DNA from 3 places in the Mesorhizobium sp. M0239 genome. Region 1 is predicted to be linked to each of the others. Evidence: predicted binding sites of a transcription regulator. Region 1 holds the regulator's gene; each other region holds the start of a gene.

The links. Region 1 encodes HrcA, which represses chaperone genes, less so after heat shock. Its sites were predicted from a motif close to GTTAGCACTCNCNNNNNGNGAGTGCTAAC; they were not measured.
Region 2: NKI99_RS11205 (co-chaperone GroES) is a predicted target of HrcA. The motif match lies at 8,013-8,041, and genes of this name have one in related genera.
Region 3: groES (co-chaperone GroES) is a predicted target of HrcA. The motif match lies at 5,982-6,010, and genes of this name have one in related genera.

What each region holds. Positions count from the first base shown of each region.
Region 1 covers NZ_JAMYSG010000052.1:4,485-14,159, reverse strand. The annotation lists gene NKI99_RS32230 (glutathione S-transferase family protein) at 1-634, opposite strand, end outside; gene NKI99_RS32225 (undecaprenyl-diphosphate phosphatase) at 795-1,601, shown strand; gene NKI99_RS32220 (YraN family protein) at 1,636-2,013, opposite strand; gene rsmI (16S rRNA (cytidine(1402)-2'-O)-methyltransferase) at 2,006-2,935, opposite strand; gene NKI99_RS32210 (hypothetical protein) at 3,070-3,261, shown strand; gene NKI99_RS32205 (EamA family transporter) at 3,335-3,772, opposite strand; gene NKI99_RS32200 (low molecular weight protein tyrosine phosphatase family protein) at 3,798-4,121, opposite strand; gene hemW (radical SAM family heme chaperone HemW) at 4,125-5,288, opposite strand; gene rdgB (RdgB/HAM1 family non-canonical purine NTP pyrophosphatase) at 5,285-5,932, opposite strand; gene NKI99_RS32185 (VOC family protein) at 5,932-6,342, opposite strand; gene rph (ribonuclease PH) at 6,525-7,241, opposite strand; gene hrcA (heat-inducible transcriptional repressor HrcA) at 7,440-8,522, shown strand; gene NKI99_RS32170 (hypothetical protein) at 8,547-8,744, shown strand; gene NKI99_RS32165 (PQQ-dependent sugar dehydrogenase) at 8,843-9,675, shown strand, end outside.
Region 2 covers NZ_JAMYSG010000009.1:22,686-32,360, forward strand. The annotation lists gene NKI99_RS11165 (aldehyde dehydrogenase family protein) at 296-1,729, opposite strand; gene NKI99_RS11170 (ACT domain-containing protein) at 1,889-2,272, opposite strand; gene NKI99_RS11175 (GNAT family N-acetyltransferase) at 2,288-2,767, opposite strand; partial or broken gene NKI99_RS11180 (cation transporter) at 3,080-3,196, shown strand; gene NKI99_RS11185 (ester cyclase) at 3,591-3,968, shown strand; gene NKI99_RS11190 (YeiH family protein) at 4,108-5,163, shown strand; gene msrC (free L-methionine (R)-S-oxide reductase MsrC) at 5,176-5,673, opposite strand; gene groL (chaperonin GroEL) at 5,933-7,561, opposite strand; gene NKI99_RS11205 (co-chaperone GroES) at 7,595-7,957, opposite strand; gene NKI99_RS11210 (hypothetical protein) at 8,208-8,456, shown strand; gene NKI99_RS11215 (DUF1488 family protein) at 8,453-8,719, shown strand; gene NKI99_RS11220 (hypothetical protein) at 8,748-8,939, opposite strand; gene NKI99_RS11225 (hypothetical protein) at 8,945-9,148, opposite strand.
Region 3 covers NZ_JAMYSG010000014.1:12,357-22,031, reverse strand. The annotation lists gene nadC (carboxylating nicotinate-nucleotide diphosphorylase) at 1-517, shown strand, start outside; gene bioB (biotin synthase BioB) at 612-1,610, shown strand; gene NKI99_RS16320 (8-amino-7-oxononanoate synthase) at 1,607-2,755, shown strand; gene bioD (dethiobiotin synthase) at 2,752-3,387, shown strand; gene NKI99_RS16310 (adenosylmethionine--8-amino-7-oxononanoate transaminase) at 3,387-4,652, shown strand; gene bioZ (3-oxopimeloyl-[acyl-carrier-protein] synthase BioZ) at 4,649-5,632, shown strand; gene groES (co-chaperone GroES) at 6,063-6,359, shown strand; gene groL (chaperonin GroEL) at 6,423-8,090, shown strand; partial or broken gene NKI99_RS16285 (ATP-binding protein) at 9,150-9,308, opposite strand; partial or broken gene NKI99_RS33840 (IS6 family transposase) at 9,536-9,637, opposite strand; gene NKI99_RS16275 (response regulator) at 9,664-9,675, opposite strand, start outside.

The DNA.
Region 1 (9,675 bases):
AAAGCGGCCGGAAAGAGGGCCGCGACTTGACCCGCGTGTACCACTCGCGTGCAGCGCTGTGCTCGCGCCAGTCGATCTCGCCGAGATAATCGAGCACCGACAGCGTCGCCGCGGCCGCGAGATCGGCATAGGTGACCCTCGAACCGGCCAGCCAATGGCGGGTGCCGGCCAGCCAGTTGGTGTATTTCATGTGCTGGCGGATGTTGGCGCGCGCGGCACGGATCGCGCCCGAATCGGGCGAGCCGCCGCCCGCCGTTTCCGGCATGACCGGCTTCAGCACGCGCTCGCGCACCAGATGGCGGGTAACTTCGCTTTCAGCCTTGTTGAGATACCAGTCGATGAGCCGGCGGATTTCGGCGCGCTGCATCGGGTCCTCGGCGAACAGCCGCTTGTCGCGCTTCAGCACACCGCGCGTTTCATCGAGATATTCCGAAATCACCGTCGCGCCGACGATCGGCACGTCGCCTTCGGCCAGCAGGATCGGCAGCGTGCCGGCCGGGTTCAGCGCCAGGAACTCCTTGCGCCGGGTCCACGGCTTTTCCTCGATCAAAGCCAGCTCCTCGCCATACTCGCCGAATGCGAGGCGGACGAAGCGACAGGTGGCGAACATGGGATGGTGGAAAAGCGTCAGCATGGTTCCGCGATGATAAAGCGCACTGGCGAATCGCAGGGCGCACCGGTAAGTCTTGGCCGCCCGGTTAGCGGGCCGTCAGGGTGTTGCGACCTATAGGGGGACTTCAACGCCATGACAAGCAAGCCCTTCTGTCAGCCGTCACGCCAATGCCGAGGTAGCCATGGAAAGCCAGACCATCGTCGAAGCCCTGCTGCTCGGCCTGCTGGAGGGGCTGACCGAGTTCATCCCGGTGTCGTCGACCGGCCATATTCTGCTTGCCGGTCATTTCCTCGGCTTCCATTCGACCGGCAAGGCCTTCGAGATCCTGATCCAGCTCGGCGCCATCCTGGCGATCCTCAGCGTCTATTTCCGCCGGCTGTGGAAGATGCTGCTCGACCTGCCGCATGACCGGCTGACGCGGCATTTCGCCATCGGCATCCTGATCGCCTTCCTGCCGGCGGCGATCATCGGCGCGCTGGCGCATGATTTCATCAAGACGGTGCTGTTCGAATCGCCGAGGCTGATCTGCATCATGCTGATCATCGGCGGCGTCGTACTGCTGGCGGTGGACCGCATGAACCTCAAGCCGGTCTACCGCGATGTCGAGCGCTTCCCGACCCGGCTTTACCTGCAGATCGGGCTTTTCCAGTGCCTGTCGCTCATTCCCGGCACATCGCGTTCGGGCTCGACCATCGTCGGCGCCCTGCTTTTGGGCGTCGATAAGCGCGCGGCCGCGGAATTTTCCTTCTTCCTTGCGATCCCGACCATGGTCGGCGCCTTCGCCTTCGACCTGTTCAAGAACCGCAACGTGCTGAGCAGCGCCGACCTGCCGATCATCGCCGTCGGCTTCGTCGCCGCCTTCGTCACGGCGCTCATAGTCGTACGCTTCCTGCTCGATTACGTCTCGCGCAACGGCTACTCGCTGTTCGGCTGGTGGCGGCTGGTGGTGGGTATTGTCGGGCTGGCGGCGCTGATGGTTTGGGGGTGAGCTTACCCTCCCCCTTGTGGGGAGGGTAAGCTACTCAATTCCTTCCGTAAAACGCGTTCTCGACATGCACCGGCCAGCGCCAGGGCAGCACCGCGACCATGTCGAAGCGCATCGACAATCTGCCGTAGTCCGCTTGGCGTGACAGCCAGATGTCAGCCGCGCCTTCTATGCGACGCTCCGATTCGTGACCGATCGCCTCCATGGCTTCCATCAGCGTGCGGCGCGCCTTGACCTCGACGAACAGCACCAGATCGCCGCGCCGCGCGATCAGGTCGATCTCGCCGAAGCGTGTGCGGTGGCGGCGCGCAAGAATCCTGTAGCCCTTCATCATCAGGGCTGCCGCCGCCAGCCATTCGCCGCGATGACCGCGTCGATAGGCTTTCAGGCGGCTGGAGCTCGGGCGCTCAGCCACTGTCGCTTTCTCCAGAAATCTCCCTGAGCTCTAGCAGCCGCCGATAGAGCGCCTGTTTCTGGCCGCCGGTCATTTTCGCGGCTTCCGCAGCCGCCTTGGAAGCCGGCATCTCGGCGGCGAGCGACAGCAGCAGGCGGTCGATATCGGCGGGCTCGTCCGCCTTGGCCTCGGCCGGGCCGACGCAGACGACGATCTCGCCCTTCGGCGTATCGGCCGCAGCATAGTGGTCGGCCAGCGCCTGCAGCGTGCCGGTTCGCATCTCCTCGAAGGTCTTGGTCAATTCCCTGCCGATAGCCGCCTTTCGCTCGCCGCCCAGCGCTTCGACCATGGCACCGAGGGATTCGGCCAGCCGACGCGGCGATTCGAAGAAGATCAGCGTCGCCGGCACGGCTTTCAGTGCCTCCAGCCGCGTCAACCGCTGCCCGGTCTTCACCGGCAAAAATCCGGCGAACATGAAGGCATCGGAGGGCAGGCCGGATGCGGTCAACGCCGCAAGCGGCGCCGACGGGCCGGGGATCGGCACGACGCGAATGCCGTGGTCGAGCGCCTCGCCGACCAGCCGGTAGCCGGGATCGGATACCAGCGGCGTGCCGGCATCGGAGATCAGCGCCACGCTCTGCCCGGCCTGAAGTGCCGATATCAGCTTCGGCCCGGCCTCGCCGGCATTGTGTTCATGATAGGCCGTGGTGCGGCGGCGAATGCCGTAGCGCTCGAGCAGCACGCGCGACACCCGCGTGTCTTCGCAGGCGACGATGTCGGCCGCGGCCAGCGTCTCCAGCGCGCGCAGCGTGATGTCGGCGAGATTGCCGATCGGCGTCGCCACCAGATAGAGCGCCGGCTCCAATGGCCGTGCCGCGATCTCGGTCTGCCCGACCACATAGCTGCGCTTGCTCGTCTCTGCGGTCACCGATGACTTCTCCATTCAGCCCTGTTTGGCACGGCTGACGCGGGCTTGCAAAAGCTGACGCCGATGTAAGGAATTCGCCTTTCCTTTGCCACAGTGGGGAACCAAACCGGCGTTGGCAGATTAGCCCCCTGATTCCGGAGGAGGACAGGATGGACAGCCTGAAGATACAGGACGCTTTCGAGCCTTACTATGCCGGCCGCAAGCGCGGTGCCGCGCCCACGGCCAAGCGCCCGCCTGCCAAGACCGAGAACAGCCTGACCAAAGAGCGGACCGCGAGCACCTCGCCGACGAAGGGCAGGCATTCCGACAGCAACAAACCAGACAGCACGACGGAGCACTGACCGGACGATGCCCAATCGCTTCGACATCTTCATCACCCGTCTTGAAACAAAGAATGCCCGCAACGGCGCGCAACTAGCCTCGATAGGCGACCAGCACCGCGCCCGCCGCGATAAGGGCGACGCCAAGCCAATTCGCTCCGGACAACCGCTCGCCGAGAAAGGCCGCGCCAAACACCGCCACAAGCACGACGCTTAGCTTGTCGATCGGCGCCACCTGCGCCGCATTGCCGATCTTGAGCGCCCGAAAATAGCAGAGCCATGAGGCGCCGGTCGCCAGACCGGACAGGCCGAGGAAAGCCCAGGTCTTTCCCGAGATTGTAGCCGGCGACTGGAACTGGCCGCTGGCGAGCAGGATGGCACCGAGCACGATCAGGATGATGACCGTGCGGATGAAGGTGGCGAAATCGGAATTGATGTTCTCGATGCCGACTTTGGCGAAGACCGCCGTCAGGGCCGCGAATGCAGCCGAGAGGAGGGCCCAGAATTGCCAGGAGGATACGGTCAGGTTCATGCCGGTGGCCTTTGCGGATGGCGTCTCAACCGAGATACCGTGAAACGCGTGCCTTCAGAAGGCTAATCAACTCAAGATCCATGAATTCATACTCGTCAGGTATATCGAGGCAGATAACACGGGCCTTCCTCAGGCTGGCCTTGAATTTCTTCTGCAGTTTGGTGCGGTGCGCCTTTTCCATGACGAAGATGAGGTCGGCCCACGCCACCAGATAATGCGTCAGCGGCGTGTCGGCATCGTGGTTGGTCCCCGCCGAGGCCACCTCGATATCCCGGCGCGTTGAAAACACCTGTTCGGCGGTCGGGCTGCGCAAGCGGTTCTGGCTGCATACGAAGAGGACGTTCTTCAAGGGTTAGCGCGCCAGGTCCGCCACTACGGCGTCGAGCACGATCATACCGGCCGGCGTGGCGCGCAGGCGCGAATTGCCGATCGGCGCTACCAGCCCCTCTCCCTGCAGCATCGACAGTCGCGCGCTCGACAGGCCGCGTCCGGAGAACGCTTCGTAGCGGGAGAGGTCGATGCCTTCGGCGAGCCGCAGGCCCATCAGCAGGAATTCGTCGGCCTCTTCCGAACGCGTCAGGATTTCGCCGCCGGTGACGCCATGGCCCTTGGCCTCGACCAGATTGGCCCAGGTTTCCGGCATCCGCTCGGCGATCGTCACCGTGCGGCGACCATTTTCGACGAAGCGGCCATGCGCGCCCGGCCCGACGCCGACATATTCGCCATAGCGCCAATAGGTGAGGTTGTGCCGGCTCTCGGCGCCCGGCCTTGCGTGGTTGGAGATCTCGTAAGCCGGCAAACCATGCGCCGATGTAATCTCCTGCGTCAGCGCATAGAGGTCGGCGGCGTGGTCATTGTCGGGAATGATGAATTTCTTTGCCGCGTGCAGGGCGTGGAAGGGCGTGCCTTCCTCAATGGTCAGCTGGTAAAGCGACAGATGGTCGGCGGCATGGCCGATCGCCTGTTCCAGCTCCGATGCCCAAGCCTCCGGCGTCTGGCCGGGCCGGGCATAGATGAGGTCGAAGGACAGCCTTGGGAATATTTCCCGCGCGAGGCCGATGGCGTGCAGCGCTTCCTCGACATTGTGCAGCCGCCCGAGGAAGCGCAAATCCTTGTCATCCAGCGCCTGCACGCCGAGCGACACGCGGTTGACGCCGGCTGCCCGGTAGCCGCGAAAGCGTTCGGCCTCGACCGAGGACGGATTGGCCTCCAGCGTCACCTCGATGCCATCAGGCACAGTCCAGTTCTTCGCCACGGCGTCCAGAACCCTGGCCACGGTTTCCGGCTTCATCAGCGACGGCGTGCCGCCGCCGAGAAAGATGCTGGTCACCTCGCGCAGCCCGGTGCGTTCGCGCATCGTCGCCAGTTCGGCCTCGAAGGCGGCGGCAAAGCGCTCCTGGTCGACTGGCTGGTGGCGGACATGGCTGTTGAAGTCGCAATAGGGGCATTTGGCCGCGCAGAACGGCCAATGGACATAAACGCCGAAGCCGGGCGTCCGGTCGAGCAGCATGCTCATGGCGAGCCCAATCTCGCTTTGGCGAACTTCTGGAAGGCGCGAGCGCGATGCGACAGCGCCGTCGGCTGGCCGGGCTTCCAGCCGTGCTTTTCCTCGGCCGTCATCTCACCAAAAGTCTTGTCGAAGCCGTCGGGGAGGAAGACCGGGTCGTAGCCGAAGCCGAGTTCGCCGCGCGGCGGCCAGACCAGCGTGCCTTCGGCCTCGCCGCGATAATATTCCGCCTCGCCGTCGGGAAACGCCAGGCAGATGACGGCGACGAAGCGTCCCTTGCGCTGTTGCGGCAAGGCCGCGCCGACTTCCTGCAACGCCACTTCGGTGCGCTGCATGGCCATGCCGAAATCGCGCGATCCATCCGGGGTTTCGGCCCAGTTGGCGGTGTAGACGCCGGGCGCGCCGTCGAGCGCGTCGACGCACAGGCCGGAATCGTCCGACAGCGCCGGCAGGCCGGTCGCCTTGGCTGCGGCGAGCGCTTTGATGTAGGCGTTCTCCTCGAAGGTGGTACCGGTCTCGTCCGGTTCCGGCAGGCCATACTCCTTGGCCGATTTCGCTTCGAAGCCGAACGGCCCCATCAGGTCGGCGAATTCGCGCAGCTTGCCTTCATTGTGGCTGGCGACGACGATCTTCTTTCCGTCGAGAGAATGCATCAAAGGCCCCAGATTCGTGGCTCGGCGAATTCGATCGAATTGCCCGAGGGGTCGCGTGTATAGATCGAACGGCCGCCCTGCGGCCATTCAAATTCGCTTTCGATAGCGATGTTCTTCGCCTCGAGATGCGCTTTCCAGCGCACGATTTCGTCGGCGGTCGCAGCAAAGCAGAGATGGCCTTCGCCGACCGTGCCGTGCGGCGGCACCGGCAGCCTGGCGTCGGACGCCGGCGGGATTTTGGTCGCCTCGGCGTTGAAGACGAGCAGCACGCCGGGGCCGCAGCGGAAGAAGAGATGCCGGCCGGCCACCTTGCCGAGGAGGGGGAGGCCGAGGATGTCGGTGTAGAAGGTTTCCGCTGCGGTCAGGTCGCTGACGTAGAGAGCTGATTCAAGGATGGCAGAGGGCATCACGAGGCACCCCCCTCTGCCCTGCCGGGCATCTCCCCCGCAAGGGGGGAGATTGGCAGCCTCCGCATCGCCGCGCCCTTTGCAACGTTAGAGATTAGCGAAGCCCGAAACGACATCCGATCTCCCCCCTTGCGGGGGAGATGCCCGGCAGGGCAGAGGGGGGTGTTCAAGCTCGGCATTTAATCCTAAGCCACTGCCATCTGCTGCAAACTCACCAACCGCTGGATGCCTTTCTTGGCCAGGCCCATCAAGTCCGCGAACTGCTCTTCGGAGAAAGGCTCGCCCTCGGCGGTGCCTTGGATCTCGACGATGCCACCCTTGCCGGTCATGACGAAATTGGCGTCGGTGCCGGCCGCGGAATCCTCGATATAGTCGAGGTCGATAACCGGCTGACCGTCATGGATGCCGCAGGAGATCGCAGCGACATGGTCCTTCAGCACCTTGGCGACGCTGGCCATCTGGCGCGCTTCCATCCAGCGCAGGCAGTCATACAGCGCCACCCAGCCGCCGGTGATCGATGCGGTGCGGGTGCCGCCATCGGCCTGGATGACGTCGCAGTCGACGGTGATCTGCTGCTCGCCCAGCGCCTGCAAATCGACCACGGCGCGCAGGGAGCGGCCGATCAGCCGCTGGATTTCCAGCGTGCGGCCGCCCTGCTTGCCGGCCGAAGCCTCGCGGCGCATGCGCTCGCCGGTCGAGCGCGGCAGCATGCCGTATTCGGCCGTCACCCAGCCCTTGCCGGAATTGCGCATCCAGCCAGGCACTTTTTCCTCAAGGCTGGCCGTGCACAGGACATGCGTGTCGCCGAACTTCACCAGGCACGAGCCTTCGGCATGCTTGGAGACGCCGCGCTCGAAGGAGATGGCACGCATTTCGTCGAATTGGCGTTTGGAAGGGCGCATTCAGGCTGCTTTCTTGTCATTTTTCGGAATCTTGGCCGGCTTGTAACCGCATGGGACGCGTGGCGCAAAGGAAAATGGCCTGACGATCTGACGCAGACACCGGGTGATCTCACACAGACACCGGGTGATCTCACAAAGACACCGGGTTGCGCGGGTGCAGTGTAAGTCTATATCGTTGGGCCGGAGGTTTTTGGCCGTATGACCAAGGCAGTCGATCCCGCTTCGCAGTCGCCCGCGCTTCAGTCGCTCGATATGCGTTCCCGCGACATCTTCCGGCGCATTGTCGATTCCTACCTCAGGGACGGTGAACCGGTGGGCTCGCGCAGCCTGTCGCGTATCCTGCCGTCCTCGCTGTCGCCGGCGACCATCCGCAACGTGATGAGCGATCTCGAGCATCTCGGCCTGATCTACGCGCCGCACATCTCGGCCGGCCGGTTGCCGACGCAGGCCGGCCTGCGTTTCTTTGTCGATGCCTTCATGGAGCTTGGCGACCTTTCCGACGAGGAGCGCCGCGCCATCGAGGCACAGGTTCGGGCGTCCGGCTCGGGCGCGACGCTGGAGCACATGCTGACCGAGGCCAGCCAGATGCTGTCGGGCATGTCGCGCGGCGCCGGCCTGGTTCTGGCCGCCAAGAACGAGGTGGCGCTGAAGCACATCGAATTCATCCAACTCGAACCGACCAAGGCGCTGGCGGTGCTGGTGTCGCAGAATGGCGACGTCGAGAACCGCGTCGTCGAGCTGCCTGCCGGCATCACCGTCTCGCAACTGCACGAGGCCTCAAATTTCCTCAACGCCCATATACGCGGCCGAACGCTTGCCGAGGCGCGGATCGAGATCGCCCGCATCAAGGAAGAGACCAGGGCCGCGCTCGACACGCTGTCGCAGGACCTGGTCGAGAAGGGGCTGGCGGTGTGGGCCGGCGCCGACAGTGGCCTGCCGGCACGGCTCATCGTGCGCGGGCGCGCCAATCTGCTCGAAAACGTCACCGCCCAGGCCGACATCGAACTGCTGCGCCATTTGTTCGAGGACATGGAGACGCAGGACGGGCTTATCCAGTTGCTTGACCTCGCCGAAGAGGGATCGGGCGTGCGCATCTTCATCGGCTCGGAAAACAAGCTGTTTTCGCTGTCGGGCTCGTCGCTGGTTGTCGCGCCCTATCGCGACAAGGATGCCCGCGTCGTCGGCGCGCTCGGCGTCATCGGCCCGACCCGGCTGAACTACGCGCGCATCGTCCCAATGGTCGACTATACGGCGCAGCTGATTTCCCGCATGCTGCGCTGAGCTGATCCAACCGAGGAGACGATGATGGCGCTCGAAGAATTCAAGGCCCGGATCAGCCTGCTGCTGGAAGAGATGGTCAACCAGCCGGAAGACCAGCACGAGATCCAGGAGCAGTTGCGTGAAAAACTGCAGGAAATGCGCGCCATGGGATTGCCGCTGCCGGCTGACCTCGTCGAGTTGGAAAAACGCCTCGACGACGATTTTTACGCCGCCGGGACCTGAGCCGGGAAACCGGAAGCTTCCTCCACCTCATCGTGTGCCGTGGAACGATCGACGAGACCGCTCGTTCCTGTTCTCACGCCCAAACATTGGAGGACCGAATGATGCGTTTTGCCGGCCCCGCAATTTCCGCCGCACTGTTTCTCTCGACCGCTTCATTCGCCCAGCAGGCGGACGATCCGGTGCTCAAAGGCGCGGCCGCATTCGGCGACTGGCGAGCGGACAAGCCGGGCACACGCCGCCTGATCAGACCGGACGATCTGCCTAAGCCCTATGCCACCCGGTCGACCTCGAACAGCGCCGGCGTTGCGGACATGCCGGCAGACGCGAAGCTGCAACTGCCGCCGGGGTTCTCGGCCGAGCTGGTTGCATCGGGCATCGACAATCCACGCGTCGTGCGCGTCGCGCCGAATGGCGACCTGTTCGTCGCCGACAGCGAGGCCAACCAAGTCCGCATCTACCGTCTGGCCGAAGGCAGTGCGAAGCCTGCGCAGGACGGCATCTTTGCCGGCAATCTCAACCAGCCCTATGGTATTGCCTTCTATCCGCCAGGCGCTGACCCGCAATGGGTCTATGTCGCCAATAGCGACAGCATCGTGCGTTTTGCCTACCGCAATGGCGACCTGAAGGCCTCCGGCGATCCAGAAACCATCGTCGACAACATCCCGGCCAATCACCACTGGACCCGCGACATCGCTTTTTCGCCGGACGGCAAGACGCTTTATCTGTCGGTCGGCTCGGGATCGAATGTCGCCGAGGACATGGGCCAGGAGCCGAAGGGCGGACTCGACGCCTGGGCGGCGTCGCAGGCGCTCGGCGCGCCATGGGGATCCGAAGATGGCCGCGCCGATGTGCTGGCCTTCGATCCCGATGGCAAGAGCGGCCGCATCTTTGCCACCGGCCTGCGCAACTGCTCGGGCATGACCGTGCAGCC
Region 2 (9,675 bases), on a different contig from region 1:
GCCTCGCTATTGGCAGACATATAGCATGTATTTGCCAATTGGCAAGATAAGTCCAACCGCATCTTGATGGGAAGAGGATGGCGGGACGAGGCAGGGCTTGGGTTCCTCGCCCCCACGGAAGTGGGGGAGAGGTGGCTCGGCGAAGCCGAGACGGAGCGGGGGCGGCGCGGCCTTAGGTGATTTAGAGGGAACTTGCCAGCGTCGCAGCCCCCTCTCCGACCGCTTCGCGGCCACCTCTCCCCCGCTTTGCGAGGGCGAGGAACCCAAGTCCTGAAAGTCGCCGCCAGTACCCCGCCTACTCTGCCGCCTCATACCCTGCGATGCCCTTGATCTCGAGGAAATCCTCGAGCCCGTATTCGGCATACTCGCGGCCATTGCCCGACTGCTTGTAGCCGCCGAACGGCAGGCCGGCGTCCCATTGGGGATAGTTGATGTAGACATTGCCGGTGCGCATGCGCGCCGCGACTTCGCGCGCCTTCTTCATGTCCTTGGCCTGGATGTAGGAGGCAAGGCCATAGACGGTGTCGTTGGCGGTCTCGACCACCTCGTCGACGCTGTCGTAGGGCATGATCGCCAGCACCGGCCCAAAGATCTCCTCGCGCGCGATGCGCATGTCGTGGGTGACGTCGGCGAACACCGTCGGCCTGACATAGTAGCCGCGGTTAAGCTCGGCCGGCCGGCCTGGGCCGCCCGCCACCAGCGTCGCACCTTCATCGATGCCGGCCTGGATCAGGTCCTGGATCTTGTCGAACTGAACCTGGCTGACGACCGGGCCAAGCTTGGTGCCGGCGGCGTCAGCGGGGCCGACGGTGAACTTTTCCGCCGCGGCCTTGGCATAGCCGGCCGCCTCTTCATGGCGGTCGCGCGGCACGAACATGCGCGTCGGCGCATTGCAGGACTGGCCGCTGTTGCTGAAGCAGCCGGCGACGCCCTTGCTGACGGCGCTTGCGAGGTCGACATCCCCGAACAGGATGTTGGCCGACTTGCCGCCAAGCTCCTGGTGCACGCGCTTGACCGTATCGGCGGCGGCCTTGGCCACCAGGATGCCGGCGCGGGTCGAGCCGGTGAATGACATCATGTCGATGTCGGGATGGCTGGACAGCGCCTGGCCGACGCCGGGACCGTCGCCATTGACGAGGTTGAAGACGCCCTTCGGCACGCCGGCCTCGTCCAGGATTTCGGCGAAGATGATGGCGTCGAGCGGCGCGATCTCGGAGGGCTTCAGCACCATGGTGCAGCCAGCAGCAAGCGCCGGACCGACCTTGCAGGTGATCTGGTTGAGCGGCCAGTTCCACGGCGTGATCAGCCCGACGACGCCGATCGGCTCCTTGACCACCAGATGGTTGCCCTTGACGTTGCGGAATTCGAAACTCTTCAGCACGTCGGCCATCTTCTGCAGATGCGCAAGACCGATGCCGACCTGGCTGTCCAACGCCATCTGGCGCGGCGCACCCATCTCGCGGGACACAGCGACGGCAAGATCGCCACTGCGCTTCTTGTAGACCGCGATGATGCGGTTCAGCAGGTCGAGCCGCTCACCAACCTCTGTAAAACCAAAGCTGTTGAAGGCGCGCTTGGCGGCAGCCACCGCCTTGTCGACATCGGCCTTGGAGCCTAGCGAAATCTGCGCAAAGGCGTCCTCATTCGAGGGATCTATGACGTCCAATGTGTTGGGCACAACAGGATCGACCCACGCGCCATCGATATAGAATTGCAGATTGTGTGACATGGTTTTCTCCTTGGCCGCATGGCCGCGCCGGGCCGTCATATCTGGCTGGAGATAACGATGCACAAACGCCGCTGTCAAACGCAACCCCCGAAGTCGTTGAGCCAGTGCGGCAGTGATTGAGCCAGAGCGGTTGGGCCAGCGAGTAGTGGTGAGGATGGACTACAGCAAGATATGCCCGGCCTCGACCAGAAACCGCCTCGCGGCGGCCTGATCCGTCGCTTTCACCAACAGATGGTCACCATCGAAAGTGGACACCAGGAAGATGCCCAACCCGTTTTCCGACAACGGCCTGATAACCGACAGCACGATACCGGTTTCATCGAAGGCAAACGGGCCCTCGAGTTTGAAGGCCACCCAGTCGATATCCTGCTTGACGGCATGCGGCACGCGGTCCTGCAAGCAAACGATCGAAAGCTCGTCGTCAGTCCTTGTGATGCTGACGAAGCCTGGCCCGTCCGCCCAACCGGGAATGATCTCGCCCGCCTCCAGCCGGGAAACCGCGTAAAGCCCTAGAAGTTGCTTAAGCCTGACCCTGGCAGCCATTATCGAACTCCTTCGTCAGATTGCCGGTAATCCCGCGAGCCTCTTGCTCATATAGACCGTCATGCCGCCCATGAACGGCTCTTCCCGATCGATGACATAGCCCTGCCTCTTGTAGAGCGACACATTCGCCTCGAAGGCGCCATTGGTCAGCAGGCGAAGCTCGGCACGTCCTGCTTCGATTGCCTTGCGCTCGGCCAGCTCCAGCAACAGCCGGCCAATCCCTCTCCCCTGCGCATCCGGTGCCACGCAGACATTCTCGATCCAGAGGTGATCTGCGGCCAGGATGGTTTCGATCATCCCGACAATGCCGCCATCCTCGACGGCGAGATCGAACGGATGCTCGGCAACAGCCTTGTCGTAGTCGGCGCGCATAGGCAGCGGCTCGCGGCCGATCACCGGCACCCATTTGACATAGGCGGCACGAACGATATCCCGGATCGCGATGGCGTCAGCGGGCTCGGCGGGCCGAAGCCGGATAGAAGAATTGTTGGTCATCAAAGTGCTCCAGATATGAAAAACCCCGCCGGCGGTGTCGCGGGCGGGGCTGGAAACGAACGAACCGGATCTATCCTGCCGGTCTTTGTCGTCGCGCAATCAGTCTGCCGCTCCGCCCTGTGCAGGTGCGGCGTCGCTTGGTGTTGGCGGGCGCGAGGACGAACATGGCGCCAAGCTGGAACATGATGCGTGGCGCTGTCAAGGCGGCTGCTCGATCGGTAATGTCTCATGTCATGAATCGCTGCGGGCCTTGCGATAAACGGCAATTGATCGATGGACAAAATAGGACCGGAACGCTGAACAAGGGTGCGGATGGTTGCCATCCTGAACCTGGCCTATTTCGGGATCGAGTTTGCCGTAGCCGTCTGGATCGGATCGGCATCGCTGTTCGCGGACAGCATCGATTTTCTGGAGGACGCATCCGACAATCACCGCCGCCGACGGCCCGGCTTTCGCCGTCGAGATGCAGGGACGCGGCAAGCAACAATTACTGGGCCGGTTTCTCCCTCCCCGCGCAACACAGCCTGACCGCGCCTTCGGGAATCGTTGCCCCCGGCGGCCGGTGGGCGGCGCAATGCCCGGCCGATGGAACACCCTCCATCGCCGTCGCCGATATCCACACAAATCCGGCGGACCCGGCCCGGCCTTGGCGGCGGACGGCGCGGACGGGAATCTATCAGCCGCATCTGGTGGACGACGACCAGCGGAGCAACGACCGCGGCATGTTCTAGGCGGCGCGCCGGCAGGCGATGTCGCATCTGGACTGCACCCGCAGTCGTTCTATCTTTTTGCTCGACCCAGACCAAGCACCGGAGCCATCGCCGTGACCGTTACCGACCTCTATCGAGGCTACATCGCCTGCCTCAACAATCAGGATTGGCAAAATCTGCATCGCTTCGTCCATGACGAGGTCCACTACAATGGCGACCGCGTCAGGCTGGCGGGGTACCGCGAAATGCTGGAGCGCGATTTTCGGGAGATCCCAGACCTCTATTTCGACATCCAACTGCAAATCGCCGAACCGCCGTTCATAGCCAGCCGGCTCCAGTTCAACTGCACGCCGAAGGGAACCTTCTTCGGCCTGCCCATCAACGGCCGGAAGATCTCCTTCAGTGAGAACGTCTTCTATGAATTCCGCGACGACACAATCAGGAACGTCTGGTCGGTGATCGACAAGGCGGCGATCGAAGCGCAGCTTTAATCCAGGTCGGCCAGAAGATGACGCACAGCCAATGCCCGACCGATCGTTCGTAAAAACCGATCATTATGACGAAAATAATTCGTTGGAAAGATTATTTGAGGAATGGCATTCCTCCGGCACACCCGTCCGGAGCATTGCATTGTCTTCCATTTCCCACTTCGCGAACGATATTCCGAAAAGCGCTTTTCCTGCCGATCTGACACCAGGACGGAAATCCCTCAACTGGAATGGCATCGTCCCCGGCATCGTCTTGGTCACGATGATCACTGCGGTCGCCTTCTCGGCCCGCAATGTCTCCGGCTTCGCCTTGTTCAGCCCGATGATCCTGGCCGTCGTTGCCGGCATGATCTACTCCAACGTGCTGGGCACACCGGTGCACGCCAAAGCCGGTATCGCATTCTCGCAAAGGCGCCTGTTGCGCTTCGCCATCGTGCTGCTCGGCTTCCAGCTGACGCTCGGCCAAGTCGTCTCGATCGGCGCCGGCGGCGTCGGCATTGTCGCGGCCACGCTTGGTGCCACCTTCGTTTTCACCATCACGCTCGGTCGGCTGATCGGCGTCGACGCCAAGCTGGCGCAGCTGATCGCCGCCGGCACCTCGATCTGCGGCGCCTCGGCTATCGTCGCCACCAACATCGTCACCGATGCGCGCGACGAGGACGTCACCTACGCCGTCGCCTCGATCACCTTGTTCGGCACCGTCGCCATGCTCGGCTTCCCGCTCATGGCGCCCATGCTCGGCCTCGACCAGCACGCTTTCGGCCTGTGGGCCGGCGCCTCGATCCATGAAGTGGCGCAAGTCATCGGCGCCGGCTTCCAGAACGGCACCCAGTCCGGCGAGATCGCCACCGTCGCCAAGCTGACCCGCGTCGCCATGCTGGCGCCGATGGTCGTCGCGCTCGGCCTGATGGCGCGCCGCAGGAGCAGCAGTGAGGTGGCGGCGCGGCCGCCCATGCCGTGGTTCGTCGCCGCCTTCGTCGCCATCGTGGCGCTGAACAGCCTCGTCACCGTGCCGGCCGAGGTGAAATCGGCAATGGCGCTCGCCACCACCATCATGCTGACCATGGGGCTGGCCGCCATGGGCCTGCAGGCCGACATCTCGCAGTTGCGCTCACGCGGCCTGCGCCCCTTGGCGCTCGCCTTCTCGGCCTTCCTGTTCATCGGCTGCTTCAGCCTGCTGCTGGTGAAATTCGCCTAGTCTAAACCGGGCCTAGTCCTCGAACGAACTCGACGCGGCATAGATCGCCGCCAGCGTCTCGATGCCGGCCTGGTCGGCCTTGTCGAAGCGGCCGGGCAGCGGACTGTCGAGATCGAGCACGCCGAAGACGCCTTCATCGTCCTCGAGCAGCACCACCAGTTCCGAGCGCGAGTCGGCATCGCAGGCGATGTGGCCGGGAAAATCATGCACGTCCTTGATCAGCATCGAGGTGCCGAGTTCGACCGCCGTTCCGCACACGCCCTTGCCGACGGCGATGCGCACACAGGCCGGCTTGCCCTGGAACGGCCCGAGCACCATTTCCTCGTCCGACTGCAGGAAATAGAACCCGGCCCAGTTGAGGTCCGGCACCATCTGGAAGATGAGTGCTGCGGTGTTGGCGGCGTTGGCGATCGAATCGCGCTCGCCGTCGAGCAGCGCCTTAAGCTGAGTGGCGAGGTCGCGGTAGAACGCGGCCTTGTCTGAGGTATCGATGGCCTTGGCCGCAAACATGAACGTGTCTCCGTATCGAGGATAGCGGTTCGTCCGATCGCTTCACAAAGTCCCGGCGAGCTCCGCAACCAGGACGGCCGCCTGCACAGTCTAGCGTGGATTGCGTCCCCTCCGAAAGCCGCAAGATCAGGGGTGCCTCCCGGCGCTGAGCCGGACGGCAAGGCAGCTATGCGTAAACTTTGCGATCATCTTGAGAATCATGACGGCCCCGATCGGGGCCGTCATTCACCTCTCAAACAGATCGGACAAGTCCCGGGTTTTAGTAGCCGCCCATACCGCCACCGCCGCCCGCCGGGGCAGCGTCTTTCGGCGGAACGTCGGTGATCATCGCTTCGGCGGTGATCAGAAGGGCCGCGATCGAACCGGCATCCTGCAGTGCGGTGCGCACCACTTTCGCCGGATCGACGATGCCTGCCTTGATCATGTCGACATAGACCTCGTTCTGGGCGTCAAAACCCTGATTGTGGTCCTTGCTGTCGGTGAGCTTGCCGACGACGATCGAGCCCTCGACGCCGGAATTCTCGGCGATCTGGCGGATCGGCGCTTCGAGCGCCCGCAGCACGATCGTGATGCCGGCCGTGACATCGGCATTGGCGCCGGTCAGGCCGCCAAGTACCGAGCGGGCACGCAGCAGAGCCACGCCGCCGCCGGGCACGATGCCTTCCTCGACCGCCGCGCGGGTGGCGTTCAGCGCATCGTCGATGCGGTCCTTCTTTTCCTTGACTTCCGACTCGGTGACGCCGCCGACGCGGATGACGGCTACGCCGCCGGCGAGCTTGGCCAGCCGCTCCTGCAGCTTCTCCTTGTCGTAGTCGGAGGTCGTCTCCTCGATCTGGCCCTTGATCTGGGCGACGCGCGCCTGGATCGTCGCCTTGGTGCCGGCACCGTCGATGATCGTGGTGGTGTCTTTCTCGATCAGCACACGCTTGGCGCGGCCGAGCATCTCGATGGTGACGTTTTCAAGCTTGATGCCGAGGTCCTCGGAGATCATCTGGCCTGATGTCAGCACGGCGATGTCTTCCAGCATCGCCTTGCGGCGATCGCCGAAGCCCGGCGCCTTGACGGCCGCGACCTTGAGGCCGCCGCGCAGCTTGTTGACGACCAGCGTCGCCAGAGCCTCGCCCTCGACGTCCTCGGAGATGATCAGCAGCGGCCTGCCGCTCTGCACCACCGCTTCGAGGATCGGCAGCATCGCCTGCAGATTGCCAAGCTTCTTCTCGTGGATGAGGATGTAGGGCTCTTCCAGCTCGACGCGCATCTTGTCGGCATTGGTGACGAAATAGGGCGAGAGATAGCCGCGGTCGAACTGCATGCCTTCGACGACATCGAGTTCGGTCTCTGCGGTCTTGGCTTCCTCGACGGTGATGACGCCGTCATTGCCGACCTTGTCCATCGCCTTGGCGATCATCTCGCCGACGCTGGCATCGCCATTGGCGGCGATGGTGCCGACCTGTGCGATCTCGGCCGACGACTTGACCTTCTTGGCGCGCGCCTGGATTTCCTTGACCACGGCGGAAACCGCCTGGTCGATGCCGCGCTTCAAATCCATGGGGTTCATGCCGGCGGCGACCAGCTTGGCGCCTTCGCGCAGGATCGAGGCGGCCAGCACCGTGGCGGTGGTGGTGCCGTCACCGGCGAGGTCGTTGGTCTTCGAGGCCACTTCGCGCACCATCTGGGCGCCCATGTTCTCGAACTTGTCGGCAAGCTCGATTTCCTTGGCGACGGTGACGCCGTCCTTGGTGATGCGCGGCGCGCCATAGGCCTTGTCGATGATGACGTTGCGGCCCTTGGGGCCGAGCGTGACCTTCACCGCATTGGTGAGGATCTCGACGCCGCGCAGCATGCGGTCGCGCGCATCGGTGGAGAATTTGATTTCCTTGGCAGACATGATTTTTATCCAGTTCGTTCGGAGAAAATGAGGTCAGGCAGCTTTCTTGGCGGCCACGGTCTTGTCGGTTACAGCCGTCTCGCCCTTGTCGATGATCCCGGTCTCGCTCTTGTCGATGACGCCCATGATGTCGGCTTCCTTCATGATCAGAAGGTCCTCGCCGTCGATCTTGACCTCGGTGCCCGACCATTTGCCGAACAGGATGAAGTCGCCGGCTTTGACGTCGAGCGGAACAAGCGCGCCGTTTTCGTCGCGTGCGCCAGGGCCGACGGCGATGACTTCGCCCTCCTGCGGCTTTTCCTTGGCAGTGTCGGGGATGATGATCCCGCCCTTGGATTTGATATCGCCTTCGGCGCGACGAATGACGACGCGGTCGTGGAGTGGCCGAAATTTCATGGGAACTTTCTTTCTGGGGCCGGCACAGGCGGCCACGCCCCTCCTCTATAGACGCGTTGGCACTCGATAGATAGGAGTGCCAAAAATTATTCGCGGACCACATTAAATATTCAAAAGTATTATTTCGGCTGGCCGTTTCGTGATATCCGCAGAATGTCAAATAATTCAAAAGATTGAATTTTGCCGATCGAGTGCCTATTTATCGGACAAGTTCACTTTCACGATTTCAGGCACAAGGGAGATTTCTTCGATGGCCGAAGGCAATCAGACGATCATGGAAAAAGCTGAAGCCCGCTTTGTCGACAAGCAAAAGAAGACAGCGGAGAAAAACAAGGCGACCGCCGAATATATGTCCGAGGCAAGAGCCAGGGAGATCAAGACGGCAAGGCTGAGGGAGCTTCGGTTGGCCAAGGAAGAGGCCGATCGTGTCGCCGAGGCCCTCAATCCGACGCCGAAGAAGAAGCGGGTGACCAAGAAAGCCACGGAGGCCAAGACATGAGCCTCACCTTTCCCAACCGCAGCCGCAGCTATGACGAAGCGGGCCAGCGCATTCGTTTCGTTGGCCATGACGGCATGTTTCAGATCTCGTTTTCCGTCGCTGCCGACGCCATGGCCAAGATGCGGCCGGGCACAGCTGCCGATGAAGCCGGTTATCTCCAGACATTCGACACCGAGAGCAGCGCCATCCGCGAGGTGGCGTCGAAGGCCTATGACCGCACCCGCAAGAGCATGTATGTGCTGACGGCGGCCGATTTCGGCTGAAATGGCGGCGAGTTGGCGCTGACCGCGATCAGGTCTTGCGCTCGGCCCTTTCGCGGCGTCTGACGTCGCGGACATTCATCTGCACGACCATGTCCTCGGCCTCGCGCGGCCCCATCCCGACCATCACCTTTTGCCGGACAACCGCAGGCTGGCCGGTGAAGACATCGATGATGCTCCAGCTCTGGGGAAGCTCCATGCGCAGCGTGTAGCGGTTGGCCATGGCGGTCAGCCTTGCATCGTGAAAAACACGGCGCCCAGGATCAGCACCGTCCAGGCGACGACCGACAGTTTCAGCACCATGCCGCCATGCACGGCCAGAAGCTTCCGCAGGTGCGGCACACCTGCCGACGAGACCGGTGCCGCCGCCAAGGCGACAGGGGCCTTGAGGCCAAGTTTTCCAAAGACGGGCAGCAGCGACGGTTCACGCACGAAAGGCCTCGAATGTCAGGGAAAAGCGAAGCAACTACGCTCGCACCCCTTCCATAGCACTCTTTTCGCGAGCGCCTGCATGCCAAATTCAAGACAGGATTGCTTTGACGGCCAGTCCGTACTGCCTTCGCAACACACAATCTATTCGTGGGAACTGACTGCGCCCGGGGCAGATTGGGACGCCAAATTTTGGGGGCCTCGCCTCGGGATCGAACCGAGGCTTCAGAGATTTGCCGTCTCCCGAGGGATTGTTCAGAATTTTCGGATCGAGTTTCAGAGCGTTCGCCAGCCAACCTTGCCGGGTCTCGCTTCCGGCGCAGAGTTGCGATCCTTCACGCCCCAAGCGGCAGCCCGCCCCGTCTCGACCGAGGGCCTCCAGCACTGCGACTGACGTTCTTCCCCAGAGCTACGCGCTTCCGAGGCTGCTTTTACCCCGCGTTGCATTTTGGAGGAGAGGAGCGGAGGCCAACCAACTTTTCCCCTTGAACAGCGATTCGATCTGGCTTAGCTTCTTCTGAGAAAAGGTT
Region 3 (9,675 bases), on a different contig from region 1:
CGGCATCGCCACGGCAACGGCATCGATCGTCGCTGCGGTTCGTGGGTATGGCGCGAAGATCGTCTGCACCCGCAAGACGACGCCCGGATTGCGGGCAGTCGAAAAGTATGCCGTGCGCGCAGGTGGCGGGTCCAATCACCGCTTCGGTCTGGACGATGCAATTTTGATCAAGGACAACCACATCGCCATCGCAGGCGGCGTCCGCCCAGCGCTCGAGCGAGCACGAAGAGCGGCCGGTCATCTCGTCAAGATCGAAGTCGAGGTCGATACTCTGGCCCAGTTGGAGGAGGTACTTGGCTTCGCTCCCGATGCGGTTCTGCTCGACAACATGTCCCTCCCCGATCTTCGCCGCGCCGTCGCAATGGTCGGTGGCCGCGCTATCACCGAGGCTTCTGGCGGGATCACGTCCCATACAGCGCGGGCGGTTGCCGCGACCGGCGTTGATCTGATTTCGGTCGGCCGACTCATCCACAGCGCGCCGATCCTGGATATCGGCCTCGACCATCGGGGCTCATGATTGTCTGAGTCAGGATTGGGTCAACTGTCCTCTCCGATCGTCAACAGTCAGATAGCAAAGACCCCGCAAGACAGACCGGAGGAACAGCATGGACATGCAAACGGCAAGTTCAACGCAGACATCGCCACAGGCTCAATCCCCTGACCCCGGAGCGTGGACCCTGGAGAAGGCTCAGGCACTTTACCATGCCCCCTTCAACAATCTCCTCTTCCTGGCGCAAACGGTGCACCGCCAGAATTTCGATCCAAACAAGGTCCAGCTCAGCCGGCTGCTCAGCATCAAGACGGGAGGATGCCCGGAGGATTGTGGCTATTGCAGCCAGTCGGCGCGTCACGAAACCGGCCTGAAGGCGTCGAAGCTGATGGAGGTCCGGCGCGTCATCGCCGAGGCGACCAAGGCGCGTGATGCCGGCGCCACGCGTTATTGCATGGGCGCGGCCTGGCGAAACCCCAAGGCGCGCGACATGGATGCGGTGGTGGCGATGGTCGAAGGCGTCAAGGCGCTGGGCATGGAGACCTGCATGACGCTCGGCATGCTCGATCTTGAGCAAGCCGCTCGACTGAAGCAGGCGGGCCTCGACTACTACAACCACAACATCGATACGTCGGAACGCTACTACAGCGAGATCATCAGCACGCGCGGCTATGCCGAGCGGCTCGACACGCTTGAGCAGGTTCGTCGATCCGGCATCAAGGTCTGCTGCGGCGGTATTGTCGGCATGGGCGAAGATCCGGTGGACCGGATCGACATGCTGGTGACGCTGGCGAACCTACCCGAGCCGCCGGAAAGCGTCCCGATCAACATGCTGATCCCGATCGCCGGCACCCCGCTTGCCGAAGCCAAGCCCATCGAGCCGATCGAATTCGTGCGCGTGATCGCCCTGGCGCGCATCATGATGCCGAAATCGCATGTGCGTCTTTCCGCCGGCCGCACCGCCATGACCGACGAGATGCAGGCGCTGTCCTTTTTTGCCGGTGCCAACTCGATTTTCGTCGGCGACACGCTGCTGACGGCGGACAATCCCGGGGAGGACAAGGATAGCCTTCTGTTCCGCCGTCTCGGCATTGAGCCGATGGAACTCGAGGCGCAATGAACGGGGCACCGCTTGCCCGCTATGACGCGACCTTGCAGGGACTGGCCCGCAAGGACCGGCTGCGGACGCTTGCGCCGCGCGCAGGTCTCGATTTCTCGTCGAACGACTATCTCGGGCTGGCCTCGTCCAGGAGACTTGGCGATGCTGTTGTGGCGGCGATTGCGCGGGGCACGCCGGTTGGCGCCACCGGGTCGCGGCTGTTGCGCGGCAATGCACCGGAACACGAGCAGCTCGAGGCAGACGCGGCGGCATTCTTTGGAGCCGACCGCGCGCTGTTCTTCGGCAGCGGCTACATCGCCAACTTCGCTCTGCTGAGCGCCCTGCCCCGGAAGGGCGATCTTTTGGTTCTCGATGAGCTCGCCCATGCCAGCATGCATGAGGGTGCGCAGGCCGGGCGCGCACAGTTCGTGCTGGCCGCGCACAACGATGCCACCGCTGTTGAGGATGCGATCACACGTTGGCGCGCCGCAGGCGGCATGGGATGCGTCTGGATCGCGGTGGAGAGCCTTTACAGCATGGATGGCGACTGCGCGCCTTTGGAGAGCCTGGTCGCGCTTGCCGATCGGCACGGCGCATTCATCGTCATTGACGAGGCGCATTCGACCGGCGTCTGGGGACCGGACGGCCGGGGGCTTGCCGCCGCTTTCGAGGGCCGCGACAACATCGTCGCGCTCCACACCTGCGGCAAGGCGCTCGGCGCATCTGGTGGGCTCGTGACCGGGCCGAGGGCACTGTGCGAGTATCTGATCAACCGTTGCCGGCCATTCATCTACGCCACCGCGCCATCGCCGCTGATGGCAGTGGCAGTGCGCGAAGCACTCGCAATGCTCGCCGACGAGCCTATGCGGCGTGTTCAGCTGCATGAACGCGTTGCCCTCGCCGGCCGCCAGCTGGCCGAGCGCTGCGGCGTGATACCCAGCGGCTCGCAGATCCAGCCCCTCGTAATCGGCGATATCAGGCGCACCATGGCAGTGGCGGCGCGCCTGCAGGCCCGCGGCTTCGACATACGCGGTATTCGTCCTCCGACCGTGCGCACGTCGCGGCTGCGCATCTCACTGACGCTCAATATCGGCGAAGCCGACATTTCCGCCATGGTCGAGGCGCTGGTCGAGGTGTTGGCCCAAACATCACCGGAGGCGGTATGACCCAACGCATCGTCATCACCGGAACCGACACGGGAGTTGGCAAGACCGTGTTTGCGGCTGGGCTCGCCGGTTTGCTCGACGGCTTTTACTGGAAACCGGTGCAATCGGGCCTCGACGGCGAGACCGACAGCGAAGTGGTCGCGCGGCTTGCCGGCTTGCCCTCAGAGCGCGTGCTGCCGGAAGCCTACCGCTTGCGGAGCCCGCTGTCGCCGCATCGTTCGGCCGAGATCGACGGCGTGGCGATCAAGGCTGCCGATCTTGCTTTTCCCGTCCTACCGACGCCGCTCGTCATCGAAGGCTCCGGCGGCCTGATGGTGCCGCTTAACCGGCGCACAAGGCTCATCGACATCTTCGCTGAATGGCGGCTGCCCGTTATTCTGTGCGCCCGCACCACGCTCGGCACCATCAACCACACCTTGCTCTCGATCGAGGCGCTCCGCGCCCGATCCATCCCGTTGGCCGGCATCGCTTTCATCGGCGATGAGATGGCCGATACGCAACGGACCATCGTGGAATTCAGCGGTGCGCCGCAGCTCGGCAGGCTGCCGCACCTCGATCTGCTGACCGGCAAGACACTGAGGGACGCAATGATTGCCGGCTTCGCCTTCGCCTCGATTACTGGAGGTGACTGATGTCGCAGTCTCATGTGTGGCATCCCTTCACCCAGCACGCGCTCGAGCCTGCGATCCCAGAAATCGTCCGGACTGAAGGCGCCTATCTCCGCAGGGCCGACGGCGCCCGCATCCTGGACGCCATCTCCTCCTGGTGGGTCGTCACACATGGCCACCGCCATCCCCGCATCATGAAGGCAATCGAGACAACCGCGTCGAGCCTCGACCAGATTATCTTTGCGGGCTTCACGCACGAGCCGGCAGAGCGCTTGGCCAAGGCGCTTGTCGGCCTCGCTCCCGCTGGACTCGACTGGGTGTTCTATTCCGACAGTGGCTCGACCTCGGTCGAAGTAGCGCTGAAGATGGCGCTCGGTTATTTCCGCAACATCGGCGCCCCACGCTCGCGCATCGTCGTCATGGATCACAGCTATCATGGCGACACGATCGGCACGATGAGCGTCGGTGCGCGTGGCGTGTTCAACGCCGCCTACGAACCCTTGCTGTTCGAGGTCGCCACCATCCCCTTTCCGGCAGCGGGGCGCGAGCAAGAGACGCTGGATCGTTTAGAGGCTGTGACCCGCGATCGACGAGCCGCAGCCTTAATCGTCGAGCCGCTGGTGCTGGGCGCCGGCGGCATGCTGATGTATCCGGCTTCAGTTCTGGCCGAATTGAAGAAGATCACTGAGGCCTCCGGCACGCTGCTGATCGCCGACGAAGTGATGACCGGCTGGGGGCGGACCGGAACCATGTTCGCCTGCGAGCAGGCATCGATCTCTCCAGATATCCTGTGCACCTCGAAAGGCCTGACCGGCGGCGCCATCCCGCTGGCCGTAACGCTTGCCACCGATGCCATCTTCCAGGCTCATTATTCCGAGGACCGGAAGAAGACATTTTTCCATTCGAGCTCCTACACTGCCAACCCGATTGCCTGCGCGGCAGCACTTGCCAATGTCGAGATCTGGCGGGACGAGCCGGTGGCCGAGCGCATTGCGGCCTTGAGCGCAATGCAGGCCACCGGGCTTCGACGCTTTCGCGACAACAGCTTCTTCACCGACTGCCGGGCGACCGGCACGATCGCGGCGCTCGACCTGCGAACCGGTTCCGCAGGTTATCTCGCCGAGATCGGACCGAAACTGCGCGCTTTCTTCCTCGAGCGAGGGCTACTTGTGCGCCCGCTCGGCAATGTCCTCTACCTTCTGCCACCCTATTGCATCACCGGCGACGAGCTCGAGCGACTCTATGACGCCATTGAGGAGGCGGGCGAACGCTTCGGGTCCAGGCCATGAGCAAGTCGTCGCGCATTCTCGGGTTTGGCCATCATGCGCCTGGGCGAAAGGTGGCGAATGCCGAAATCGAGAGCAATCTCGGTCTTGATCCAGGCTGGATCGAAAGGCGTACCGGGATACGGTCGCGCTTCTGGGCAACCGACGAAGACACGCTGTCTGGTCTTGCTGCGCAGGCCGGCGACATGGCGCTGGCGAACGCCGGTATTGCGCGCCACGACATCGGTCTGCTGTTGCTTGCCACCTCGACGGCCGACCATCTTCTGCCGCCGAGCGCGCCGCTGGTCGCACACAAGCTTGGCCTTGGCAGCGCAGGCGCGGTGGATCTGACAGGCGCCTGCGCCGGCTTCATCTATGCGCTGATGTTTGCGGACGGATTTACCCGCCTGCACGGCAAAGCGAGCCTTGTTATCGCCGCCAATATCCTCAGCCGCCGCATCAATCCAGCCGAGCGCGCAAGCTCGGTCCTGTTTGCCGATGCCGCCGGCGCTCTGGTGATCGGTCAGTGCGATGATGCTGATCGGGGCATTCTCGGTGCCTCGGTGGCTTCGGACGGCTCGCGATACGGGCTGATCCAGATTCCCGCAGGAGGAAGCAACAAGCCGTTCCACGGTGACCTCGATCTCGCGCAAACCCGAATGAGGATGACGGACGGCCGCGAAGTGTTCGCAAAGGCCGTCGAGATGATGACCAATTGCTCGATAAGCGCGCTAGCCGCTGCCGGAGTGCGGCCACACGATCTCGGCCGGTTCGTGCCCCATCAGGCCAATACTCGGATTTTCGACGCGGTCGGGAGGAACCTCGGCATCGCCGACCAAGCAATTGTCAAGACGATTGCCGAATACGGCAACTCTTCGGCCGCGACGATCCCGCTGTCGCTCTCGCTCGCCAACCAGACGGAGCCATTCCAGCCTGGAGAGAAAATCCTTCTGTCGGCGGCAGGTGCGGGTCTCAGCGGCGGCGCTCTCGTGGTTGGAATCTAGCCGGCCGGCTCACGCGCGCAGGACTGGTCATGAATGGGAATAGGGCAACAGAACCAATGCCAAAATGGCCTTCTGAAGCTCGACACGACCGAGCTGACGCAGCACGACCCCGTGCGAGCCTCTGGATGAGATCAAATGCATCACCTGTTGCATCATTCGTGCCATCTGAATAAAGCTCAAATACAAAGGGTGAGCCGCCCCATATATGTCTGATACCCGACATTGTTCACATAAAAGGCTCGATGCTTACACGCTCTTTGCTCTCTTCTCTTTGCTGTCTGCTCTTTTCTCTTTGCTCTTTGCTCTTTCGTCTTGACTAGCAGGAGCATGCGGCTTATCTCATTGCCGCGTTAGCACTCGCTTCCGCTGAGTGCTAAGCACGCTCCGGCAACGGAGAACCGTTCAACATCCGCACCAAGGACATCCAAAAATGGCAAAGTCGAATTTCCGGCCGCTGCATGACCGCGTGGTCGTTCGCCGGGTCGAATCCGAATCCAAGACCGCCGGCGGGATCATCATCCCGGATACGGCGAAGGAAAAGCCGCAGGAAGGCGAGATCATCGCCGTCGGCTCCGGCGCTCGTGACGAAGCTGGCAAGCTGGTCCCGCTGGACGTCAAGGCCGGCGACCGCATCCTGTTCGGCAAGTGGTCGGGTACCGAAGTCAAGCTCAATGGCGAAGACCTTCTGATCATGAAGGAATCCGACATTATGGGCATCATCGGCTGATATCAGGCCTTTCCTTCGCACCATCAAATCTGAATTTCGGGCGAGATGCCCAGGAGTAAAAAAATGGCTGCCAAAGACGTAAAATTCTCCCGCGATGCCCGTGAGCGCATGCTTCACGGCATCAACATCCTCGCCGACGCGGTGAAGGTCACCCTCGGCCCCAAGGGCCGCAACGTCGTCATCGACAAGTCGTTCGGCGCACCGCGCATCACCAAGGACGGGGTCACCGTCGCCAAGGAAATCGAACTTTCCGACAAGTTCGAAAACATGGGCGCGCAGATGATCCGCGAAGTTGCTTCGAAGACCAACGACATCGCCGGTGACGGCACCACAACCGCGACCGTTCTGGCGCAGTCGATCGTCCAGGAAGGCAACAAGGCCGTTGCCGCCGGCATGAACCCGATGGACCTGAAGCGCGGCATCGATCTGGCCGTGACCGAAGTCGTCGCGGCGCTCGGCAAGGCTGCCAAGAAGATCAAGACCTCCGAGGAAGTTGCCCAGGTCGGCACGATCGCCGGCAATGGCGACGAGTCGGTCGGCAAGATGATCGCCGAAGCGATGCAGAAGGTCGGCAACGAAGGCGTCATCACGGTTGAGGAAGCCAAGACCGCCGAGACTGAACTCGAGGTCGTCGAAGGCATGCAGTTCGACCGCGGCTATCTCTCGCCCTACTTCGTCACCAACGCCGACAAGATGGTTGCCGAGCTCGAGGACGTCTACATCCTCCTGCACGAGAAGAAGCTGTCCAACCTGCAGGCGATGCTGCCGGTTCTCGAAGCCGTCGTGCAGACCTCGAAGCCGCTGCTCATCATCTCGGAAGACGTCGAAGGCGAGGCCCTGGCCACGCTGGTCGTCAACAAGCTGCGTGGCGGCCTGAAGATCGCCGCCGTCAAGGCGCCGGGCTTCGGTGATCGCCGCAAGGCCATGCTGGAAGACATCGCCATCCTCACCGGTGGCCAGGTCATCTCCGAAGACCTCGGCATCAAGCTCGAGAACGTCGGCCTCAACATGCTCGGCCGCGCCAAGAAGGTGTCGATCTCCAAGGAGAACACCACCATCGTCGACGGTGCCGGCAAGAAGGCCGAGATCCAGGGCCGCGTTGCCCAGATCAAGCAGCAGATCGAAGAGACCACTTCGGACTACGACAAGGAGAAGCTGCAGGAACGTCTGGCGAAGCTCGCCGGCGGCGTTGCGGTGATCCGCGTCGGCGGTGCGACGGAAGTCGAAGTCAAGGAAAAGAAGGACCGCGTCGATGACGCCCTCAACGCGACCCGCGCGGCCGTCGAAGAAGGCATCGTTGCAGGCGGCGGCGTCGCTCTCCTGCGCGCTTCGGCCGACATCAAGGTCACCGGCGTCAATGCCGACCAGGCCGCCGGCATCAACATCGTTCGTCGTGCGCTGCAGGCTCCGGCCCGCCAGATCGCGGCCAACGCCGGTGCGGAAGCATCGATCGTTGCCGGCAAGATCCTTGAGAACAAGGGCTTGACCTTCGGCTACAACGCCCAGACCGGCGAATATGGCGACATGATCGCCATGGGTATCGTCGATCCGGTCAAGGTTGTCCGTACGGCTCTCCAGGACGCGGCCTCGGTCGCCGGCCTGCTGGTCACCACCGAAGCCATGATCGCGGAGGCTCCGAAGAAGGAGTCGGCTGGCGGCGGCGGCATGCCTGGCGGCATGGGCGGCGGCGGTATGGGCGGCATGGGCGGCATGGGCGGCATGGATTTCTAATCCAGCCCCTATCAACCTACAGCGGAAAGGGCGGCAGCAATGCCGCCCTTTCCTTGTGTGCCGAACATGATCGACAACTTGGAGTGCGTCCCGAGGATCTCGTCAGAATTAGGATCTTGTCCGATCGAGCAATTCGCGGGCTCAACCTGGTCAAACCGGCGCCCCCTACGAACTGCCCGATCCTTGAGGATTCCGCTGCGCGACAATCACGATGATTCATTCAGTTGGTAGCTATAGGCGGTGAATCATGAGGGGCATTGAGGAGCGTGGCAAGGCGCCCATCTCGGCATTTAACCCCATCGAGCGTGATATCCGAGACAATTCTCTCATCGGACCGGCGGCTGGCGTTGAAGGACCCGGTGAATCATCCTGTTCTATAGTGGAGCAGACGCGCTCTGAGCCTCAAGATCAAGCGTTTCCTCCTCTGAGTATCCTTGATCTGCCGCTGGACATTCTCGTTGATATTGCTGAGCGGCTCAGCCCGATGGATCTGCTGAGGTGTCGCACACAAATCAAGAGCTGCGTGTCGCCGCGATGATAGTCGCAACGCCTCAAGAAAGGCGGATCCAGGTTCAGGCTCGTCGTCGTGGCCGAGAGGCCTCGTGACGCCGACGACTGCGCTTCGGCCTTGTGGGGCCTCGGAGCGGGCGTGGCAGCGCTTGCACCTGAGCTCCAGCGGCGTCTCATCCTGCTTGAGCCCAGGTCTCAGACCATTGCCCTGGAGGGCCTCGGAGCAGGCGTGGGTGGCCTTTGGCCAACCTCCAGCGACTTGTCTGCGGATTTCACTAAATTGGGACAGCCGTTTTAGTAAATCGCGAACAAGCGTTTCGCTAAGTCGCGGACAACGGAAGCGATCGAGTTCCGGTTGCCTTTGCTGTTAGGAGTGATTGATTTCGGTTATTTCGCTGAAACGCTGAAACGCCATATCCAGCTTTTCCAACGGTAAATTGGGCACTGTCCAATACTTTATTTCTTGAGAAATCCAACGTTTTTGCCGCGCAGTGACGTTCGGACATAGCAAGGCCTGTCCCATACCTATGAATACGTTTGGCTGAAGCAGACCGATGGCTGCGCGTCGAAGCCGAAGCCGTCGAGTTCGCGGACAAACGGGAACTGCGCGATCTTGCTCGACATGAGCGTGTCGAGCTGGTCGCGGATGGCCGTCAACTTCAGCCGATCCAGGATTGCGATCAGCAGGTCATGATCTAGCGTCGTCATCACCAGCTCCCTCCGACCACCGCTTCGTACTCGGCGAGTGGCCGCAGCAAGGTGGCCGGGGGTGATCTTGATGCGCTCGGCGCGCACCGGCCCTTCGAAGCCGGCAACGCCGACAAAAGGCTCTGTCGCAAACCTGGAAATGGGGGTGTGAACGGCCATTTCGGCCTGTCCGTCAGGCAGCGAGGATATCGAAACAGCGATCGACAGACTTGTAGTCATACCTCGCCCTGTCGCTTGCCAATCATGTGGATCATCTCGATGCCGGAGAGGATAACCACGGCGCTCGCCTGCGACTTGAAGCCGATGGATCGAATGCGGCGCTTGATACGCAGTCTGTTCTTTCAATTTAGACCAACTATGCGGATGC